One region of the Pseudomonas oryzihabitans genome, then DNA from elsewhere that is predicted to be linked to it. Evidence: riboswitches for the same ligand, from Rfam matches in the RefSeq annotation. Region 1 holds a riboswitch; each other region holds the start of a gene.
What was found. Region 1 has a riboswitch for cobalamin ahead of APT59_RS11675 (CbtB domain-containing protein). Riboswitches for the same ligand answer to the same signal wherever they lie in the genome.
Positions count from the first base shown of each region.

Region 1 (3,251 bases):
CAATGGCGGCGAAGCCCTTCACCCGCAGCACGCCATGGCGCTTGACCACCTCGGTCAGGGCCGCCAGCAGGGTCGCTTCGGCGACTTCGGGCAATTCGACACCAAAGGAGTCGAATTCGTCATGATCATGGTCTTCATGCCCCTCGAGGTCGTGGTGGGTCGGACGGCTGTCGATATGGGCCTCGGACTCGGCCTGCAGCCCCAGCAGCACCGACAACGGCAGCACGCCGCGACTGGCTTCCACCACCTTGACCGCCGGCGGCAATTCCTCGGTCACCTCGGCGCGGACCCGGGCCAGCGCCTCGGCATCCAGGCCGTCGGCCTTGTTGAGGATCACCAGGTCGGCACTGGCCAGCTGGTCTTCGAACAGCTCATGCAGCGGCGACTCGTGGTCCAGGTTGGGATCCTGGCGGCGCTGAACGTCCACCTGCTCGGGGTGGGCGGCGAAGGTGCCGGCAGCCACGGCCGGACTGTCGACCACGGTGATCACCGCGTCCACGGTGCAGGCGTTGCGGATCTCCGGCCACTGGAAGGCCTGCACCAGCGGCTTGGGCAAGGCCAGGCCGCTGGTCTCGATGAGGATGTGGTCGATGTCGCCACGACGCGCCACCAGCTCCTTCATGACCGGGAAGAACTCTTCCTGCACGGTGCAGCAGAGGCAGCCGTTGGCCAGTTCGAAGACCCGACCCTGGGCTTCTTCTTCGGTGCAACCGATGCTGCACTGACGGAGGATCTCCCCGTCGATGCCCAGTTCGCCGAATTCATTGACGATCACCGCGATGCGGCGGCCTTCGGCATGGTCGAGCATGTGGCGCAACAGGGTGGTCTTGCCGGAGCCGAGGAAGCCGGTGACGATGGTGACGGGGGTCTTGGCCAGGGTTTTCATGGGCTGCCCTTAGGTGAAATGCGAGAAAAGGCGGGCAGGCATGCCGGACGCTCGCACGCTGGCGAGGCCCTGGTGGCAGCCCGGATCACCCCGCCCGGTTGCGTATGGAAAACTAGCGAGGCAGGTCTCCTGGCTCACGGCGCCCGACTCCGGCCTTCCCGCGTGAGCAGTGGCCTTAGAGCTTGTTCATGATTTCGCGAGCTAGAGTCGAGCAAGGCGAAGATACTTAAGGAAGCGGATCGGACTCGCGCTCGAGTTTACGAATGGTAAATGAGCATTCCGAAAGCATCTTCAACGCAGTTGACCGACGCGCAGCACATTATGAACAGGCTCTGTGGAGAGGCTGAAGATGCCGCTTACAGTTGCGGGGGCAGCCGCGGTGTCGCACCGCGTTCCCTTTCAAGCTCTTGCGGACAAGAGCACCTCGAAGCCCGACAGGCTACGAGTGCCCCGCCGGGGTGTCAATCGAACAGGCTTGACCGTCGGACGACCCGCGTGGTCTGCTCGACCCTGCTTCAGGTGTCGCGACTCCGCCATGGGTCGCGGTGAAACGGGAAGCCGGTCCAAGTCCGGCACTGCCCCCGCAACGGTAGACGAGCGCAGGATCACGATGCCACCCGGCCGGCAAGCTTGGGGAAGGCGATCCTGGTAGTCGTACGGGAATGCGATCTTGAGCGAGCCCGCGCACGGCAAGACGAAACCTTCGTAGCAAGCGTCATTTACAGGGTGTAGATGAGTCTTGCGGAGAAGGATTCGACAACGCCGGGCCGAGCGCAGCCAGCCCGCCCCCACAAGACCCTCGTGAGTCCGGAGACCGGCCTGTCGCCTTCAAGCAACCCGCGGTGGGCGGTCGTGCTGGACGGCGGCTGCCTACCGGCCCGCTGCCTAGGCGCGTCCCTGCCGCTTCGACTCCGAGGCCTCGTCATGACCGCTGCCCGCTCCACCACCGCCCTGCCCCAGACCAGTACCCGCACCCAACGCCTGACGGCCACCCTGCTCGCCTGCCTGTTTGGCCTGGGCCTGGTGTTCCTGGCCGGCTTTTCCCATGTCGAGGCCCTGCACAACGGCGCCCACGACACCCGCCACAGCGAAGGCTTCCCCTGCCACTAAGAGGAGATCGGCATGTTTCAGCGTATCGCCTTCAGTGCCGGCGTGGCCGGCCTGCTCGCCGCCCTTCTGCTGAGCGTCCTGCAGAGCCTCTGGCTGACCCCGCTCATCCTTCAGGCGGAAACCTATGAGGTACAGGTCGAGGCACCGGTCATGACGGAGCATCATGAGCACGGCGCAGAAGCCTGGTCGCCGGAAGACGGCTGGCCACGCACCCTGGCCACCTTTGGCGGCAACCTGGTGGTGGCTGTGGGCTTCGGCCTGGTCCTGGCGGGCCTGTTCAATCTGCGCACACCGCACCGAACCTACCAGGGCCTGCTGTGGGGACTGGCTGGCTATGCCACCTTCTGCCTCGCGCCCAGCCTCGGCCTGCCACCGGAACTGCCAGGGACCGCCGCAGCCGACCTGACCCTAAGGCAAACCTGGTGGATCGGCACCGCTGGGGCCACCGCGTCCGCCCTCGCCCTGCTGGTCTTCGCCCGCCATCCCGGCTACAAGATCATCGCTCTGGGTCTGCTGGTATTGCCGCATGTGCTAGGTGCGCCCCAGCCCATCGAGCATTCCAGCCTGGCACCGCACGAGCTGCAGCGGCACTTCCAGATCGCCGTGCTGGCGAGCAATCTGCCATTCTGGTTGTTGCTGGGACTGGCCTGCAGTTGGCTGTTTCGCCGTCAGGGCGCGTCACACCCATGAAACGGGTCCTGGGCCTGGGCTGCCGGCGGGGCTGCTCGCTGGACGAACTCGCCGAACTGGCGCAGTCGGTGTTGCAGGAAGCCGAGTGCGAAATCACCGCCCTGACGGCCCTGGCCACGGTGGAAAGTCGACTGGAAGAAGGGGCCTTATGCGCCCTCGCCGAGCGCTGGCACCTGCCACTGCTCGGTTTCACGGCGGCGCAATTGGCTCAGCAGGTCGGCGTCCTTTCACCCAGCGCTGTCGCGCTGGAACACACCGGTAGCTCGAGCATTGCCGAGGCCGCGGCATTGAGGGCGGCTGGCGAAGGTGCCCGATTGCGCGTGAGCAAGCGCAAGAGCGCGGCCGCCACGGCGGCCCTGGCCTATTCCTGAGGCGCCACTTCGGCGTCGGCGCCACTGATCCGGGCGCGGACATGGATGGGGCTGAAGGCTTCGTGCTGGACCAGCTCCACCAGGGATTCCTTGACCAGTTCGAGGATGGCCATGAAGGTCACCACCACACCGAGACGGCCTTCTTCCTGGGTGAACAGGGCGACGAAGGGCACGAAGGCGCCGTCCTTGAGTCG
Region 1 is NZ_CP013987.1:2,518,429-2,521,679, forward strand. Features, by position in the region: gene cobW (cobalamin biosynthesis protein CobW) at 1-886, opposite strand, end outside; cobalamin riboswitch at 988-1,328, opposite strand; cobalamin riboswitch at 1,387-1,724, shown strand; gene APT59_RS11675 (CbtB domain-containing protein) at 1,811-1,996, shown strand; gene APT59_RS11680 (CbtA family protein) at 2,009-2,686, shown strand; gene APT59_RS11685 (cobalamin biosynthesis protein) at 2,683-3,057, shown strand; gene APT59_RS11690 (segregation and condensation protein A) at 3,048-3,251, opposite strand, start outside.

Region 2 (3,251 bases), 1.7 Mb from region 1:
CCGGGCAGCCTGGTGCACGGCCTGGCCGGGCGGGTCGAGGGCGACGTGACCTACACCGCTTTCGGCGACCATCTGCGCGACCTCTATCGCCAGCAGCGGCCGCTGCTGGTGCTCTGCGCCGCCGGCATCGTCATCCGCAGCCTGGCGCCGCTGCTGGACGACAAGACCGCCGAGCCGCCGGTACTGGCGGTGGCCGAGGACGGCAGCGCCGTGGTGCCGCTGTTGGGCGGCCTGGCCGGTGCCAATCGCCTGGCCCGCCAGCTGGGTACCTTGCTGGACGTGGCCCCGGCCATCACCACCAGTGGTGAACTGAGATTCGGCACCTGCCTGCTCGATCCACCGGCCGGCTATGCCCTGGCCGACGTCGACGTGGCCAAGCACCGGGTGGCCGATCTGCTGGCCGGCGCCCCGGTACGCATCGAGGGCGAGGCGCCCTGGCTGGACGAGGTACCCCTGGCCCGTGACCCCGCTGCGCACCAGCGCATCCTGGTCTCGCCGCTGGCCAGTGCCGACGACCACACCCTGCTCATCCATCCCCGCGCCGTGCTGGTGGCGGTACGTGCCGATGCCACCGCTGCCGCCGTCACCGAACTGCTTGCCAGCACCGGCTATGCGCCAGGTGCCGTGGCGGTGCTGCTGGCGCGGGCGGAAGACATGGCCGCGCCCGGCCTGGTCGAGCTGAGCCAGGCGCTGGATGTGCCGTTGAGATTCGTCGACGCCAACACGCCGGACTTCGCCCTGACGACGGTGGAACGTGCCCAGGAGCGGGGCATCGCCCTGCACCTGCATGACCGGCCGCTGGAAGCCGAGGACCTTGGCCAGCGGCGTGGCCGCCTCAGCGTGGTGGGCCTCGGCCCCGGCGCGGCCGAGCTCATGGCACCGGTGGTGCGCCGCGCCCTGGACCAGGCCCAGGACGTACTCGGCTACGCGACCTACGTGCAGATGGCCGGCCCCTTGCGTCCGGATCAGTTGGCCCATGCCAGCGACAACCGTGAAGAATTGCAGCGTGCCCGCCATGCCTTCGAGCTGGCTGCCAGCGGGCGCCAGGTAGTCATGGTGTCGTCCGGCGATCCGGGTGTATTCGCCATGGCCGCCGCGGTACTGGAGGTGCTGGAAGGCGCCGATGACCCGCGCTGGGCGGCGGTGGAGCTGGAGATCCTGCCGGGCATCACCGCGGCCATGGCCAGCGCCGCCCTGGCCGGGGCGCCCCTGGGCCACGACTTCTGCCTGATCTCCCTGTCCGACAACCTCAAGCCCTGGGCGGTGATCGAGCAGCGCCTGCGCCAGGCCGCGGCAGCGGACCTGGCCATGGCCTTCTACAACCCCATCTCCAAGGCTCGCCCGCACCAGTTGGAGCGCGCGCTGGACGTGCTGCGCAGCTGCCGTTCGGCGACCACCCCGGTGATCCTCGGCCGTGATGTCGGCCGGCCCGGCGGGGGGCTCGAATACACCAGCCTCGGCGCCCTGCGCAGTGACATGGTGGATTCACGCACCCTGGTGATCCTCGGCTCCAGCCATACCCGGCGCTTTCCGCGGGCCGATGGCGGCGAATGGGTCTATACGCCGCGCTGGTACGATCCGGAATTGTTATAAAGTAACATTTAATGCTTGAATCCTGGTCGCCGCTGGCCCACCCTCGGCGACCCTTCCTATTCCCTGGCGGGAAGCCGGTGAGAGTCCGGCGCGGTCGCGCCACTGTGAGCTTCGAAAGAAGCGAGCCAGACCTCGCCAGGGAACATCCATCATCCACAAGGGACGCGTCATCCCAAGGAGAGTCCATGCTTCGCCGTCTTTCACCGCTGCTCGCCGCCGGCCTGTTGTCCGTTTCCGCCCTTAGCGCCCAGGCCGCCACGACCTATCCGCTGACCATCCACAACTGCGGCCGTGACCTGGTCTTCGAGCGCGCGCCCCAGCGCCTGGTCAGTCTGGGCCAGGCCAGTACCGAGTTGCTCTTGCGCCTGGGCGTGGGCTCGCGCCTGGTGGGTACCGGGGTCTGGTTCGGCGGCCTGCCGAAAGACCTGCAGGAGGAGGGCAAGGGCATTCCGCGCCTGGCCGACAACGCTCCCAGCTTCGAAGCCGTGGTCGGTACCCGGCCGGACCTGGTGGCGGCGCAGTACACCTATCACGTCGGACCCGGCGGCGAGGTGGCGGACTTCCCCCGCTTCGCCAAGCTGGGCATCGCCGCCTATGTGGCGCCCAGCGATTGCGAGGGCAAGGCGGTGACTGCTGATTCCAACAGCGACGGCAGCCGCAGCGCGCCCTTCGACATGAACCTGGTGACCCGCGAGGCCCGGGAACTGGCGGCCATTCTCGATGTGCAGCCGGCTGGCAAGCAGTTGGTTGCCGAGCTGGATCACCGCATCGCCGCCGCTGGCGAGCAGGCCAAGGCGGCCGGGGTCCAGGGGCGTTCGGTGCTGTTCTGGTTTTCCAGTCCGCGCCTGGAAGGCGATCCCTGGGTCGCTGGCAACCTGGGCGCACCGGCCTGGATCGCCCGGTCCCTGGGCCTGCGCAACGTGGTCGACAGCGCCGAGGAATGGCCAGCGGTGAGCTGGGAACGTATCGCCAGTCTGGACCCTGACTATATCGTCGTGGCGCGCATGGACCGCCGTCTCTATCCCGCCGATGACGTCGACAAGAAGCTGGCCTTCCTGCGCAGCGACCCCCTGACCCGCGAATTGCGCGCGGTGCGCGAGAACCACCTGCTGGTGGTGGACGCCCCGACCCTCAATCCCTCGCTGCGGGTGGTGGACAGCGTCGAGACTCTGGCCGCCGACCTGGCCAAGCCGCAACCATGAGCCTGCCCCTGGCAGCCGAAGGGGCCCGGCCCTGGCGCTGGCTGCTGGGCCTGGCCGCCGTGCTGGCGCTGGCGGCGAGCGTGGTGCTGGCCGCTTCCTTCGGCGAGATGCCCATCGCGCCTCTGACCAGCCTGCAGGCCATCGCCAACGGCCTAGGCCTGGGGCCCTATCCGGTGGAGCGTATCGTCCAGGGCATCGTCTGGGAGTACCGCCTCAGTCGTGCCCTGGTGGCGGCCTGCTGTGGCGCGGGCCTGGCGGTCTCCGGCGCCATTCTCCAGGCGCTGCTGCGCAACGCCCTGGCCGAACCCTATGTGCTGGGGCTGTCGGCAGGGGCCTCCACCGGCGCGGTGCTGGTAATGCTGCTGGGCGTCGGCGGCGGGGTGCTCGGGGTCTCGCTCGGCGCCTTTCTCGGCGCGGTGCTGGCCTTCGCCGTGGTGTTGCCGTTTCTGGGCGGCG
Region 2 is NZ_CP013987.1:4,251,570-4,254,820, reverse strand. Features, by position in the region: gene cobJ (precorrin-3B C(17)-methyltransferase) at 1-1,593, shown strand, start outside; cobalamin riboswitch at 1,600-1,748, shown strand; gene APT59_RS19345 (ABC transporter substrate-binding protein) at 1,779-2,795, shown strand; gene APT59_RS19340 (FecCD family ABC transporter permease) at 2,792-3,251, shown strand, end outside.
Region 2: another riboswitch for cobalamin. It lies ahead of APT59_RS19345 (ABC transporter substrate-binding protein); the one in region 1 lies ahead of APT59_RS11675 (CbtB domain-containing protein).

Region 3 (3,251 bases), 930 kb from region 1:
CGCTGGACATCGCCCTCTGGGACCTGTTCGGCCAGGCTATGGGTGTGCCGATCCATCAGCTGCTGGGTGGCCAGGTCCACGAGCGGATGCGCGCCTACAACACCTGCGCCAGTCCCAACTTCAATACCGGTGGTGAGCAGCGCCGGCTGATCGCCAAGGGTGAGGCCCGTGTGGCCGGTCGCTACGACGATCAGGTGGCGGCAGTGGAAAACCCGGGCGAACTGGCCCAGAGCCTGATGGACGAAGGGTTTGCCGCCATGAAGATCTGGCCCTTCGATGCCTTCGCCCTGGCCAGTGGCGGCCAGTTTCTGTCCAGCACCGACTTGCGCCAGGGTCTGGAGCCCTTTGCGCGCATCAGGGAGGCGGTCGGCGATGGCATCGAGGTAATGTGCGAATTCCATTCCTTGTGGAATCCGACCTGCGCCCTGCAGATCGCCCGAGCACTCAAGGACTACAACATCTTCTGGGCGGAAGATCCGATCAAGATGGATCACGTTCAGGGGTTAGCGGATTTCCGGCGACTGGCGGGCATTCCGGTCTGCGGCAGCGAGACCCTAGCGATGCGCGGTGCCTTCCGCGATCTGCTGGCGGCCGATGCGCTGGACTATGTGATGGTGGACCTGTCCTGGTGCGGTGGGTTGAGCGAGGCACGCAAGATCGCCACCTTGGCCGAGGCCTATCAGAAGCCCATCGCCCCGCACGATTGCACCGGACCGGTGGTGCTGATGGCCTCGCTGCATCTGGGGTTGGCCTCAGCCAATGCCATCTTTCAGGAAGTGGTGCGAGCCTATCTGGCGGGCTTCTATCGTGAGCTGGTCACCGAGCTGCCGGTACTGGAGCAGGGCTGGCTGCTACCGCCAACCGCACCGGGCCTAGGCACCGCCCTGCATCCGGCGCTGCGTCAGCGGCCGGACCGGATCGGGCGGGTATCAACGCGGTAAGGGGCTCAGGCGGCCATGGCTGCGCAGGCATCGGCGCAGGCTTCACAGGCCTGGGCGCAAGCCTGGCAGTGGTCGGCCTTGTGCTTGCCGCATTCGGCGGCGCAGGCGCGGCAGGTCGCCACGCAGAGGGCACAGGCTTCGGCCAGGCGATCGCTGCCGCGCTGCATGAAGGTGGCGGCCAGGCGGCAGGCGTCGGCGCAGTCACGATCTAGGCGCACGCAATCGCGCATCATGTCCAGATTGGCTTCACCCAGACAGGCGCTGGCGCAGGTTTCGCACGCGGCCGCGCAGTCGAGGCAGGCCTTGATGCAGGCGGCGAGGGAGGATTCGGTCATAGGTATCTCCTGGCAGTGGGGTGCTAAGGGTGGACCCGGCCGCCGGGCGCCGAGTTCGGCCCGCGCGATCGATTGACGCTCTCTCGGGTAGTCCGTACCCTGCGCCCTTGCACGTGGTGCCCCGTTTGAGTCGGGGTGAAACAGGGAAGCCGGTCGAGCCGGCGCTGCCCCCGCAACGGTAGTTGAGTAGCAGCTGCGCGAGACCCACTGGCCCCGGCCGGGAAGGGGCGCAGCGGGTGCCCGAGGGTATCGACTCACCAGCCCGGAGACCGGCCACGCTTGCGTTCATCTCGGCGATGCGGAGGGCGTCGTGCGGCGTCGCCACCTGCCTTGCGCGGGCGGCGTCTCTGCCCGTTTCTCCGTCGCGCCCGCACCCGGAGAACCGCCATGACCGACACCCCTGATTCGAACAGCCCCGAGCGTGACGAGCGCCATCGCGCGCGCATGGTGCGCAAGAAGGCGGTGATCGACGCCCGGATCGCCGACGCCCAGGACGAACGCGGCCTGCTGCTGGTGCACACCGGCATCGGCAAGGGCAAGAGCAGCTCCGCCTTCGGCATGGCGGCACGCGCCCTCGGCCACGGCATGCAGGTCGGCGTGGTGCAATTCATCAAGGGCCGCCGCGACACCGGCGAGCAACTCTTCTTCAGGCGCTTCCCCGACGAGGTGCGTTACCACGTCATGGGCGAGGGTTTCACCTGGGACACCCAGGATCGTGCCCGCGACCTGCAGTCGGCGGCCGCGGCCTGGGCGGTGGCAGTGGAGCTCTTGCGCGATCCGGCCATCGGCCTGGTGCTGCTGGACGAACTCAACATCGCCTTCAAGCATGGCTATCTGGAGGTCGACCAGGTGCTGGCCGATCTCGCCGGGCGTCCGGCGCACCAGCATGTGGTGGTGACTGGCCGCGGCGCGCCGCCGGCCCTGATCGAAGCCGCCGACACCGTGACCGACATGAGTCTGGTCAAGCATGCCTTCCAGGCCGGCGTCCGCGCCCAGCAGGGCATCGAATGGTAGGCGAACCGCGGCACTGCCCGGCGCTGCTGATCGCCGCCCCGGCCTCCGGTCAGGGCAAGACCAGCGTCACCGCCGCCCTGGCCCGGTTGCATGCACGCCAGGGGCGGCGGGTGCGGGTGTTCAAGTGCGGCCCGGATTTTCTCGATCCGATGATCCTCGCCCGTGCCAGTGGCGCCCCGGTCTACCAGCTCGATCTGTGGATGATCGGCGAGGCCGAGAGTCGGCGCCTGTTGTGGGAAGCGGCGGCGGAGGCGGACCTCATCCTCATCGAAGGCGTCATGGGGCTGTTCGACGGGCAGCCGTCGGCGGCGGACCTGGCCGAGCGCTTCGGCGTACCGGTACTGGGGGTGATCGACGCCGCGGGCCTGGCGCAGACCTTTGGTGCCCTGGCCTATGGCCTGGCCCACTATCGGCCGAGCCTGCCGTTCGCCGGTGTGCTGGCCAATCGCAGTGGCAGCCCGCGGCAGACGCAGCTGATCCGCGGCAGCCTGCCGGCGGGCATGACCTTCTTTGGCAGCCTGCCAAGAGATGCCGGCATCGAGCTGCCCAGTCGCCACCTGGGGCTGATCCAGGCCGACGAGGTCACCGACCTGGATCGCCGTTTGGACATGGCGGCCGATGCCCTGGCCGCCAGCTCCGACATCGAATTGCCGCCGCCAGTGGCCTTCGCCGCGCCGGAGCCGACGCCGGTCGAACCGCTGCTGGCCGGGGTGCGCATTGGCGTGGCCCGCGATGCGGCCCTGGCGTTTCTCTACCAGGCCAACCTGGACTTGCTGCGCGCCCTGGGCGCCGAGCTGCAATTCTTTTCCGTGCTTGCCGACTCGACTCTGCCGGAGGTGGACAGCCTCTATCTACCGGGCGGCTATCCCGAGCTGCACCTGCAGGCGCTGTCCAACAACCTTGGCATGCGCGCCGCCATTCGCGCCCACCACGCCGCCGGCAAGCCGATCCTTGCCGAGTG
Region 3 is NZ_CP013987.1:1,585,732-1,588,982, forward strand. Features, by position in the region: gene APT59_RS07105 (mandelate racemase/muconate lactonizing enzyme family protein) at 1-941, shown strand, start outside; gene APT59_RS07110 (four-helix bundle copper-binding protein) at 947-1,276, opposite strand; cobalamin riboswitch at 1,374-1,569, shown strand; gene cobO (cob(I)yrinic acid a,c-diamide adenosyltransferase) at 1,664-2,290, shown strand; gene APT59_RS07120 (cobyrinate a,c-diamide synthase) at 2,284-3,251, shown strand, end outside.
Region 3: another riboswitch for cobalamin. It lies ahead of cobO (cob(I)yrinic acid a,c-diamide adenosyltransferase); the one in region 1 lies ahead of APT59_RS11675 (CbtB domain-containing protein).